3 regions of the Lysinibacillus sp. UBA5990 genome follow, and region 1 is predicted to be linked to each of the others. Evidence: riboswitches for the same ligand, from Rfam matches in the RefSeq annotation. Region 1 holds a riboswitch; each other region holds the start of a gene.

Region 1 (3,284 bases):
GAGATTCTATTTCAAGGGGTTAATCTTTATGATGCCACTAGCCAACAGAAAAAAATGATACGGAGAGATTTACAAGCAGTCTTTCAAAATAGCTATCATTCATTAAATCCAAAGCACACCATTTTTCAAATTTTAGAGGAACCATACCTAAATTTCGAGCAGTATAGCTCAGCTGAGAGACATTATAAGGTAAAGGAATTACTTGATCATGTAGAGTTAGAAAAATCTATTGCCGAAAAGTATCCTTCCCAGCTAAGTGGGGGACAACAACAGCGTGTGAACATTGCGAGAGCGCTTGCCTTACATCCAAAATTAATTGTTTTAGATGAAGCCATTAGTAGTTTAGATATGATTTTGCAAAAACATATCATTCAATTACTACAGACACTACAAAAGGATTTGCAACTTGCATACATTTTCATTTCTCATGACCTACAGGCTACACGCTTTATTTCAGATCGCATCCTTGTCATGCAAAATGGTCAGCTAGTAGAGGAAAGTATGAAAGGTGAACAATTTAAGCATTCCGCATCACTTGAGCTGTACAATGCGATTTTACCCACTCATCCTCGCGAAAGAAGTCACAAGAATACTAGTTTGGAATAATCTGAAATACCTTTGCGAATAAAGTCCTTATTAAAATTCTTACATTGTTATTTGGAAAGCTTCGTAAAGGAGCTTTCGAACCCCCATATTTTGCCCTCTAGGTTGTTTAAGAGAGCAATCGTCCTCTGTTCCATATTATTCGGAAGTTCTTCTTTACTGAAATAAGTGAGGCTTAAGCTCTCACCATCTTTCATTTCCAATACCCCCCTTACATGATTAGCTCTATAAAGGTGAATGACTGTATAGATTTCATCGCCATTCGGATAACAGTAGTAATAATCAGGCCCCGAAAAAACACCGATAAAATCAAACTCTTTAGCCACGAGTCCCGTTTCCTCATAAAGTTCACGAGCAGCAACCTGCTCTAATGTTTCGTTTATTTCCATTGAGCCGCCAGGTAATCCCCAATCCAACATATCTGAACGATGTTGAAAGAGTATCTTCTTATCATCATTAACAACAAGAACTGTCGAACCGACGCTTATAATCGGTCTATTACCGATAAGCTTTCTTAATTCTGTTATATAACCCATCCCGTCACTCCTCGTTTCATCGTTATGCAAACCAATTCGCTTTTAAAGCAGACTTCATAAATATAGCTTCATTGGGATTGATGAACAATCTTTTTTTGAGCGAAATAATGCTTAAATATGCAGAATAGTTCGTCAAAAAAGAAAAATAGCTTTTTATAATCAGTCTTTTCTGAATTTTACCTATATTGATTGTTTGGAAACCACTATGTTAAGGTAAAAAGACAAATTGAATATGCTAAATTTTGGTGGTTCAAATGGGGTTGATTCCATTTGATTAAAAGGGAAGTTGGTGTGAGTCCAACACTGTCCCGCAACTGTATGTAGGAGTTTCATAACGAGGCCACTGTTTTGTTCATCAAAACGGGAAGGTGTTATAGGAATGTTGATTATAAGTCAGGAGACCTGCCGCTAAATAAGCATCAATTGACCTACGAGGATAGGGAGGTGTTAGCTACTGTATGATGATTGTGAATGGATGTAAGTTCACTGTTTTTTGTTCTGTCATACTTTTGTAGATTAACAACTTCTAAAGGGGTAGAAGTTGTTTTTTTGTTGTTCTTTCGAGTTTGAATGGTAACGCTTACAAGAATGATTATACAAAGGGGTTGTAATTCATGGAGTTAACGTATTCACCAGGTCTTGATGGAGTTATTGCTGCGGAAACAAAACTGTCTTTCTTAGACGTAGTAGGAAGCCAAATTGTTATACGGGGCTATGATTTGATTGAACTATCTCAGCGATATTCCTATTTAGATATTGTCCATTTATTATTGCACGGAAACCTACCAACTACTGAGCAACAAGCTGACTTACAGGATAATTTGAAAGAAAACTACCACGTTCCACAAGAGCTTTTTCAAATTTTTAACTTATTACCAAATGGGACACATGCTATGGACGGCCTTAGAACTGGAATTTCAGCGTTAGCAGGATATGATCAGCATATCAATGATCGTTCGACTGAAAAGAATGTAACACGAGCATATCGACTTTTAGGTGGAATGCCCAATATCGTTGCGAATAGCTACCGTGTATTAAATGGTCAAGAGGTAGTAGAACCGGATAGTGAGCTTTCATATAGTGCTAATTTTTATTACATGATTACTGGAAGAAAACCAACACCATTAGAAGAGGAAATTTTTGACCAATCACTTGTTTTATATAGTGAACATGAAATGCCGAATTCGACCTTTGCTGCTCGTGTTATTGCTTCCACACAATCTGATCTGTATGGTGCTCTAACTGGTGCTGTCGCATCATTGAAAGGAAATTTACATGGTGGGGCAAATGAGGCAGTCATGTATATGCTGCTTGAAGCTAAGACTGCAGAAGGCTTTGAAGCGATGCTGAAAAACAAGCTTAAAAATAAAGATAAAATAATGGGCTTTGGCCATCGTGTCTATATGAAAAAAATGGACCCAAGAGCGCAGATCATGAAAGAAGCTTTGTATAAATTATGCTTGGAGCAAGGGGATGACCGCTTATATCACATGTGTGAAGCTGGTGAAAAAGTGATGGTGGAGGAAAAAGGCTTGTATCCAAATTTAGATTATTACGCTGCGCCAGTGTACTACATGCTGGGCTTACCAATTGAATTATATACGCCTATTTTCTTTGGCTCTCGAACGATCGGTTTATGTGCACATGTGATCGAACAACATGACAATAATCGATTATTTAGACCTCGTGTTCATTATATAGGCGAGCGTCATAACCTTGAAGAATTGTCGGTATAATCAAGTTTTAACAACTCGCCAAAGAGCTGATGGGCATTCTGACCAATACCCATCAGCATACTAGTATATCAAATTCATACCTTGAAAGGAAGATATAGATGATTAAAACGAATGAAAAAACGATGGCAGACCAGCTTCTTATTGATATTGCGGATTACGTATTAAACACAAAGATTACGAGCGAAGAAGCTTACGAAACGGCTCGATATGTTTTATTGGATACGTTAGGTTGCGGCATTTTAGCTTTACAATATCCTGAATGTACAAAACTTCTGGGTCCTGTAGTACCAGGTACAGTTGTTCCAAATGGTACTCGTATTCCAGGAACATCCTATGTCCTTGATCCAGTAAAAGGTGCCTTTAATATCGGTTGTATGATCCGTTGGTTGGATTATAACGATACATGGTT
Region 2 (3,284 bases), on a different contig from region 1:
ATATATCGAGTTTGTGGAAACACAGGATTAGGATTATGTTGTACTTCATTTGTGTCACGATAATCAAAAATTGTTTTAATACCTAATGTTTCAAATAATTCTTTATCTGTCGCTGTCATTTTACCAAGTGCGGCAGAGCGATAAAATAAGCCATTTCTTATAACGCGCCCATCCTTCGTTTGATACCCCCCCATATCTCGGAAATTATAAACGGCCTCAAACTGAATATTTTTTTGTACTTGCTTCATTGAACTACACCTCCCTATATTAATTAGCGTTCTTACCTTTATTCTATCGAACAAACTACATGAATACCAATTTTCACACTAGGTAATAAAATAGAAAATGCTAGCTGTAATAAACAACTAACATTTTCTACGATTTTATTTATATAACTCTGGATACACAGCTTTAGCAACGAGCTCAACTGCTTCACCGATACGCGGACCTGGGCGATTTGAGATATCTGTGTCAAGGGACTGAACTGCCTTGTTTTGAATAGCTGTTACCGTATTCCACCCATCACGAGCAAGGATTTCTCCAATTGGATTTTCTGTATAATTGACTGTTGTTAAAATGACGTCTGGATTTCTCGCAATAACATCTTCCTCAGATACTTGCTTCCAGCCATCTAAATCTTCAAACACATTCTTTACATTTGCCGCATTTAATATTTCTTGTTGGAAAGTGCCAGAGCCTGCTGTATATATTTCAGGCTTTGGACTAATTTCTAAATAAATATTTTTTGGTGTTTTTACTTCTTTAACCTTTGTTTGCACATCAGCGATTTTTGCTTTAATTTCCTCATTTAATGCCTTTCCTTTATCCTTAACATCCATAACAGCTGCAATTTGTTCGATATCTCCATATACATCATCGAATGTACCCGCTGATTGAATAACAAACACTTTAATTCCTGCATCTTCGAGTGGCTTAAGTGCATCCTTCTCACCAATCGTATACGCAATAACAACATCTGGCTTTAACGCTAAAATTCGCTCACTGTTATAATTCACAGTATCAGAAACACGTTCGATTTTTTGGGCAGCTTCTGGATATGTATCATATTCAGTGGCACCTACAATTTTATCGCCAACCCCTAGTGCAAATAGAATTTCTGTGTTACTAGGCTGTAAAGACACAACTGTTTTTGGCACTTCCTTAAACTCTATTTCGACACCACGATCATCTGTTACTTTATAACTTGTTTGCTCAATCTTTTGTTCATCTTCGGATACATCTTTATTTTTTGTATCTTCCGCGGTACCACAACCTGCTAAAACGAGCACTAGCAATAATACCGATAGCCATTGTAAATTAAATAGTTTCTTCATTATTATTCACCTTTTTCTTTTTCATTGGATATGATTTACTCATAAACGGAATTTCAGCTATTTCAGCTTGTTGATTCGTATAGACAGCCATTACAAAACATACATTGGCTAATAAGCCTAAATAATCGAAGAGAATATTAGGTACCTCTCGTTCTTCCGAAACCGTGTGTAAAGTTCGATATGATTTTTTCGCCTCACTACGACAAAGATGTAAAGCAGCAGCCGCCTCTGTTCCTTGAGGTAAAACAAAATTTTGAATCTCTTCCTTCACATGACTTACATAAAAATCATAGCGCTCACTTAACCAAGATAGATCCTCATCTGTAACTGCTAGCTTTCCACGAACCGAGCCATTCACATGATAAGCCATAGGTAAAATCTGGATTAAATCATCTACAACAACCTGGACATTCTCTTTCTTTACTATAGCTAGCGCGACCCCTAAATGCGTTGTTAAACTATCTGTGCGAATCTCAAAATCGACAGTTGAAGCCTTCTCTCGCATAAAAGGATAACAAGAATAACGTGCATCTTTTTTCAACCTACTGTCCCCCTTTTTCATAATGAAAATCCTCACTTTTTTAGAACATAAAAAAACATCGCTCCTCACACAAAGGAACGACGAAAATACCATAATGATTGTCATAGAAACACGACACTGCCTATGTATTTGCCGTATATCCTCTTAGCTTCCGAAGAGTTGTTATACGTTCAAATAAAGGTCGGTCTCCTGGCTTGTACAACGCTCCTATATAAATAGATAAGAGCTATAAAGAACCTTCCCATTTCCTATGAAACAGTGGCACATCTTTATAATAGCTGTACTTACAGTTGCGGAAACAGCTTCGGCTTATACCGAATTCCCGATTATGCTAGCTAGCACCTTTATTCTGCAAGAATAATTCACTTGTAAAGCAGTTTATCATAGATTGATAGGAAAAAATAGTTGCGTACAAAAATGATAGCCGTTTTAGAAGTATTTTCATTTCTATAAAATTACTCTACTACAATACTTTTTCAATTGCTTGCTCAATATCAAGCTGTGAGTCTGTAGGCTCAAAGCGAGCTATGGTTTTTCCACTTGCATCTACTAGGAATTTAGTAAAATTCCAGCGAATATTACGACCATCTAAAAAGCTTGGAGCAAGTTGAATGATTGCCTCAGCAAGCATTTTCTCCTGCATGCTTGCTTTTCCGAATTCACGAAAATCAACTTCATGTTTTAAATAATTAAATAAAGGGTGTGTCGTCTCCCCATTTACTTGGACTAGCTCAAAAATGGGAAACGTAACTCCATAGTTTACCTTACAAAGATGCGCAGTTTCCTCTCCATCTTCAGGATTTTGATGGCCAAACTGATCACAAGGAAATCCTAAAACGACAAAATTATTTTTTCCATATTTATCGTACATTTTTTGTAAGTCTTCAAACTGATATGTAAATCGGCATTGATTGGCCGTGTTAACAATTAGCATCGTTTTTCCTCGAAAAGTTTCCATTGATAAAATTTCACCATTCGGCTTCCGTACTAAATAATTATAAATACTCATTCCCTAACCCCTTTTGTTTTTTCATATATTATAGTTGACTAATCTCCTAATAACCAAAGAGTTTGCACAAAAAACACCATCTCGTTACTAGGAACGGATGGCTGACTTATATTTCTTTTTATATTTAACATTTTGCTCTTCATTAATTAAGCGATGGGCTATGTTTAATAATTTAGGATCACTCGTTTGATCATATAATTTTTTTAAAGATACAATAATATCATAGCGAATGAGAGTAGGATGCTTTTCATCTAAACAAGTTTGAAATCTCTTGGCTAAATAAGATACGACTAAATCGCTTTGTACTTGGCCTGCTAAACCAATTTTCCAAATAGCCTGTAATGTATGCCTTGCCGTGACGGGCTTTTCATCATAAGTCACAGCCCAAATCTTTAAAAAA
Region 3 (3,284 bases), on a different contig from region 1:
TGGCGTAGCCTTTATAGCACTTGTTCCCTTTACCATTGCAAGTGCCGCTGTAGCCATTTCAAGTGCTGTTTTTTTCGGCTTTGGCATAACGGCTATACTGGGTTTATTAATTCTCCCTGCATTAGGGTCTGCCGCAAAGTCATTTCGTGCTGTCCCTGTCTCTTGATTCATCGCCCATGGCTCATTTTCTTCCCGCAAACGTTGATGTGGACGTAACGGCTGTTTTTCCTCGCCAAGTGTATATTTGCGTTGGTAGCCACGCGGTGTAATCATTTTATTATCATAGAAAAACGTAGATGAGTTTCCGATAATAACGGTTGTCAGCATACCGATATCATGTTCCAACATTTCTGCCAATGTTGTCATAGTCACTTCCTGACGTTCTCGATAGGCACTTTTTACAAGTCCTACTGGTGTGTCAGGCGAACGATATTCTAAAAGAATTCGTTGTGCTTCGACAATTTGTCTTGTACGGCGACCACTTTTAGGATTGTATAAAGCAATAACAAAATCGGCCATAGCTGCGGCTTCCACACGCTTCGCAATTAAATTCCACGGAGTGAGATGGTCACTTAAACTAATGGTACAAGCATCATGCATGATCGGCGCACCAAGTAAACTAGCACATGAATTGATAGCTGAAATACCTGGGACAATCTCAACTTCAATACCAGTTGCCTCTGTCCAACCTAGCTCAATTAATACTTCATACACTAATCCCGCCATACCATAAACGCCCGCATCTCCACTCGAAATGACTGAAACTGTACTTCCTGCCTCTGCTTGACGAACGGCCTCCTGTGCACGTGATACTTCTTCTGTCATGCCTGTACTGACAATGGATTTTGCGCTGACTAAATCTTGAATCAGCTCAACATAGGTTTTATAGCCTATGATCATATCACTTTGTTGTAAAGCCTCTACTGCACGTGTCGTAATATGCTTAAAGTCTCCAGGCCCAAAGCCTACTACGAAAATTTTCCCTTTTTGCGCCATGTTTTTACCCCTCTTTCACCTTTTCAATCCCTTTAATGGCTGTCGTTTGCACTGTTCGCTGTAATGTCCCTTCCCGAAGTGTAAAAACATGATCGTTATATAAGGTTTCATGATGCAAATCCTGTACAAGTGTTCTAGCATGCTCCGTTGATGGTACACGATACCAATTCCCCTGGGGGTAAGCAATAACAACACAAGCATCTTTGCACCGTCCATTACAGCGCGTTCTAGTCGTATGTATTTCTTTATCTAGTGCATTTCGCTGTATTTCATCTCGTATAGCTTGGGTAATTTCCTCCCCATCCTTGTTCATACAGCTACTGCCATTGCAAATAAAGAGATGTGTTTTCATCCCCTCTAAATTCCACGTTGTCATCTTATATCTCCCCTCATTTGCTTTTGGAAAAAAGAAAAAACCTTTACTCTCCCGAAGAGTAAAGGTTTGTAGAAGCCAAATAAAAACGAATAGATTGAAAGAAAGATCCTCGCTTTTGCTTCAACTTCTCCCTCCGAAAAGTTTGCATGCACAATCTGATAAGCAGGTTTCCTGACTTAAGCTTCATTTTACTGTCGCACCTTCCCTAGTTTGCACAGGTGGCATTGCGATTTCATCAGCTATTACAGTAGCGGGGGCTGTATTGGACTTTCACCAATTTCCCTATTATCTCGAGTTCTTCGAGCACTTATCGACGTTTTATATGAAATTATTAATCGTATATATAATAGAAAACTGTCTTAATCATATCTTATTATTTTAAAATTTCAATATTTCTTTAAAAAATCATGACAAATTTATCAATTTCACAGGAGGGTTAGAAGCTATTTTAAAAATTGACTTTGCTTCCTTTAATCCTAAAAACATTAGTTATCAGAATTTTCTACATTGATATTCTATTTTAAATTTTTTATAAAAAAAGTATAGCATATTTATGGAAATTCGTGATACACTTTGTCGTGAAATCTCACAACTTACTATTTTTCGGTGTAAAATGCTCGTCATTTTGCTTAAAAGGGAAGCCGGTTTAAGTCCGGCGCGGTCCCGCCACTGTAATAGGGAGCTTTATAGAAAATGTCACTGTCCAATGGATGGGAAGACCTATAAAGTGTTGAACTAGAGCCAGGAGACCTGCCGAAAATATGTGATCGTTTCAACCTACGAGGATAGGTGTGCGGCTTAGCAGATGAGAATGTTATTTGCTTTTTTAGCTATGCACTTTTCCAACAACGGAGAAGTGCTTTTTTTATTACGCACGCTACATTCTAAAAATCTATTTACAGTTTGGAGGAAGAAAATTGAATCTGTCTTGGTGGAAACTTAGTTACTTTTTATTAGCTTTTTTAATGGTGCCAAAGCGTGCCTTCGCTATGCATATCATGGAAGGCTTTTTACCAATCGAATGGGCTATTTTTTGGTGGGTAATCTCCATCCCATTTATTATTTTAGGATTGCGCTCTATTCGTAAAACAATTGAAGAAAATCCTGAAACAAAAATGATTCTGGGGCTGTCCGGTGCGTTCGCCTTTGTCCTATCAGCCTTAAAAATCCCCTCAGTTACAGGGAGTTGCTCACATCCAACAGGAGTAGGTCTCGGAACAGTCTTATTTGGACCGTTAGCGATGAGTGTCATCGGGACAATTGTTTTATTATTTCAATCTTTACTTTTAGCACATGGTGGGATTACAACATTAGGGGCTAATGCATTTTCAATGGCTATTGTAGGCCCGTTTATCGCCTACTTTGTATTGAAAGGGGCGCAAAAAATGGGGTTATCGTTTTCAGTAGCTGTTTTCTTTGCGGCTATGCTTGGAGATTTAGGTACATATGTGGTGACTTCCATTCAATTAGCACTTGCCTTCCCATCTGAAGTTGGAGGCTTTATGGCGTCCTTTACAAAGTTCGCAAGTATTTTTGCCTTAACACAAATCCCATTAGCTGTGAGTGAAGGGATATTAACAGTTATTATCATGAACTTCTTAAAAAAATATAATATTAGCGAATTAAAATCTTTACGTGTTTTCTCTACAAAGGAGGCGCACTAACATGAAACGAAATTTATTACTATTAGCAATAGTTGTGCTATTGGCCATTATTCCGCTCTTCGTCCAAAAGGGAGCAGAATTTGGTGGAGCAGACGGTGAAGCAGAAGCTGCCATTGGTGAGATCAATGCAGAATATGAGCCATGGTTTGATAGTTTGTGGGAACCACCTAGTGGTGAAATTGAAAGCTTATTATTCGTGCTACAAGCAGCTATTGGTGCTGGTTTTATCGGCTATTTTATTGGCTATA

The links. A riboswitch is a leader RNA that binds a small molecule or an ion and turns the genes downstream of it on or off. The one in region 1 is predicted to bind cobalamin.
Region 2: another riboswitch for cobalamin. It lies ahead of B3D94_RS02295 (hypothetical protein); the one in region 1 lies ahead of mmgD (citrate synthase).
Region 3: another riboswitch for cobalamin. It lies ahead of B3D94_RS10905 ((2Fe-2S) ferredoxin domain-containing protein); the one in region 1 lies ahead of mmgD (citrate synthase).

The regions. Positions count from the first base shown of each region.
Region 1 is NZ_DJAY01000015.1:1,457,608-1,460,891, reverse strand. It holds gene B3D94_RS19855 (ABC transporter ATP-binding protein) at 1-606, shown strand, start outside; gene B3D94_RS19850 (NUDIX hydrolase) at 654-1,139, opposite strand; cobalamin riboswitch at 1,369-1,563, shown strand; gene mmgD (citrate synthase) at 1,754-2,875, shown strand; gene B3D94_RS19840 (bifunctional 2-methylcitrate dehydratase/aconitate hydratase) at 2,974-3,284, shown strand, end outside.
Region 2 is NZ_DJAY01000003.1:162,998-166,281, reverse strand. It holds gene B3D94_RS02305 (tyrosine-protein phosphatase) at 1-248, opposite strand, end outside; gene B3D94_RS02300 (ABC transporter substrate-binding protein) at 384-1,334, opposite strand; gene B3D94_RS02295 (hypothetical protein) at 1,318-1,875, opposite strand; cobalamin riboswitch at 2,038-2,236, opposite strand; gene B3D94_RS02290 (glutathione peroxidase) at 2,339-2,884, opposite strand; gene B3D94_RS02285 (hypothetical protein) at 2,972-3,284, opposite strand, start outside.
Region 3 is NZ_DJAY01000011.1:699,728-703,011, reverse strand. It holds gene cobJ (precorrin-3B C(17)-methyltransferase) at 1-996, opposite strand, end outside; gene B3D94_RS10905 ((2Fe-2S) ferredoxin domain-containing protein) at 1,001-1,372, opposite strand; cobalamin riboswitch at 1,517-1,698, opposite strand; cobalamin riboswitch at 1,960-2,144, shown strand; gene B3D94_RS10900 (energy-coupling factor ABC transporter permease) at 2,290-3,036, shown strand; gene B3D94_RS10895 (energy-coupling factor ABC transporter substrate-binding protein) at 3,038-3,284, shown strand, end outside.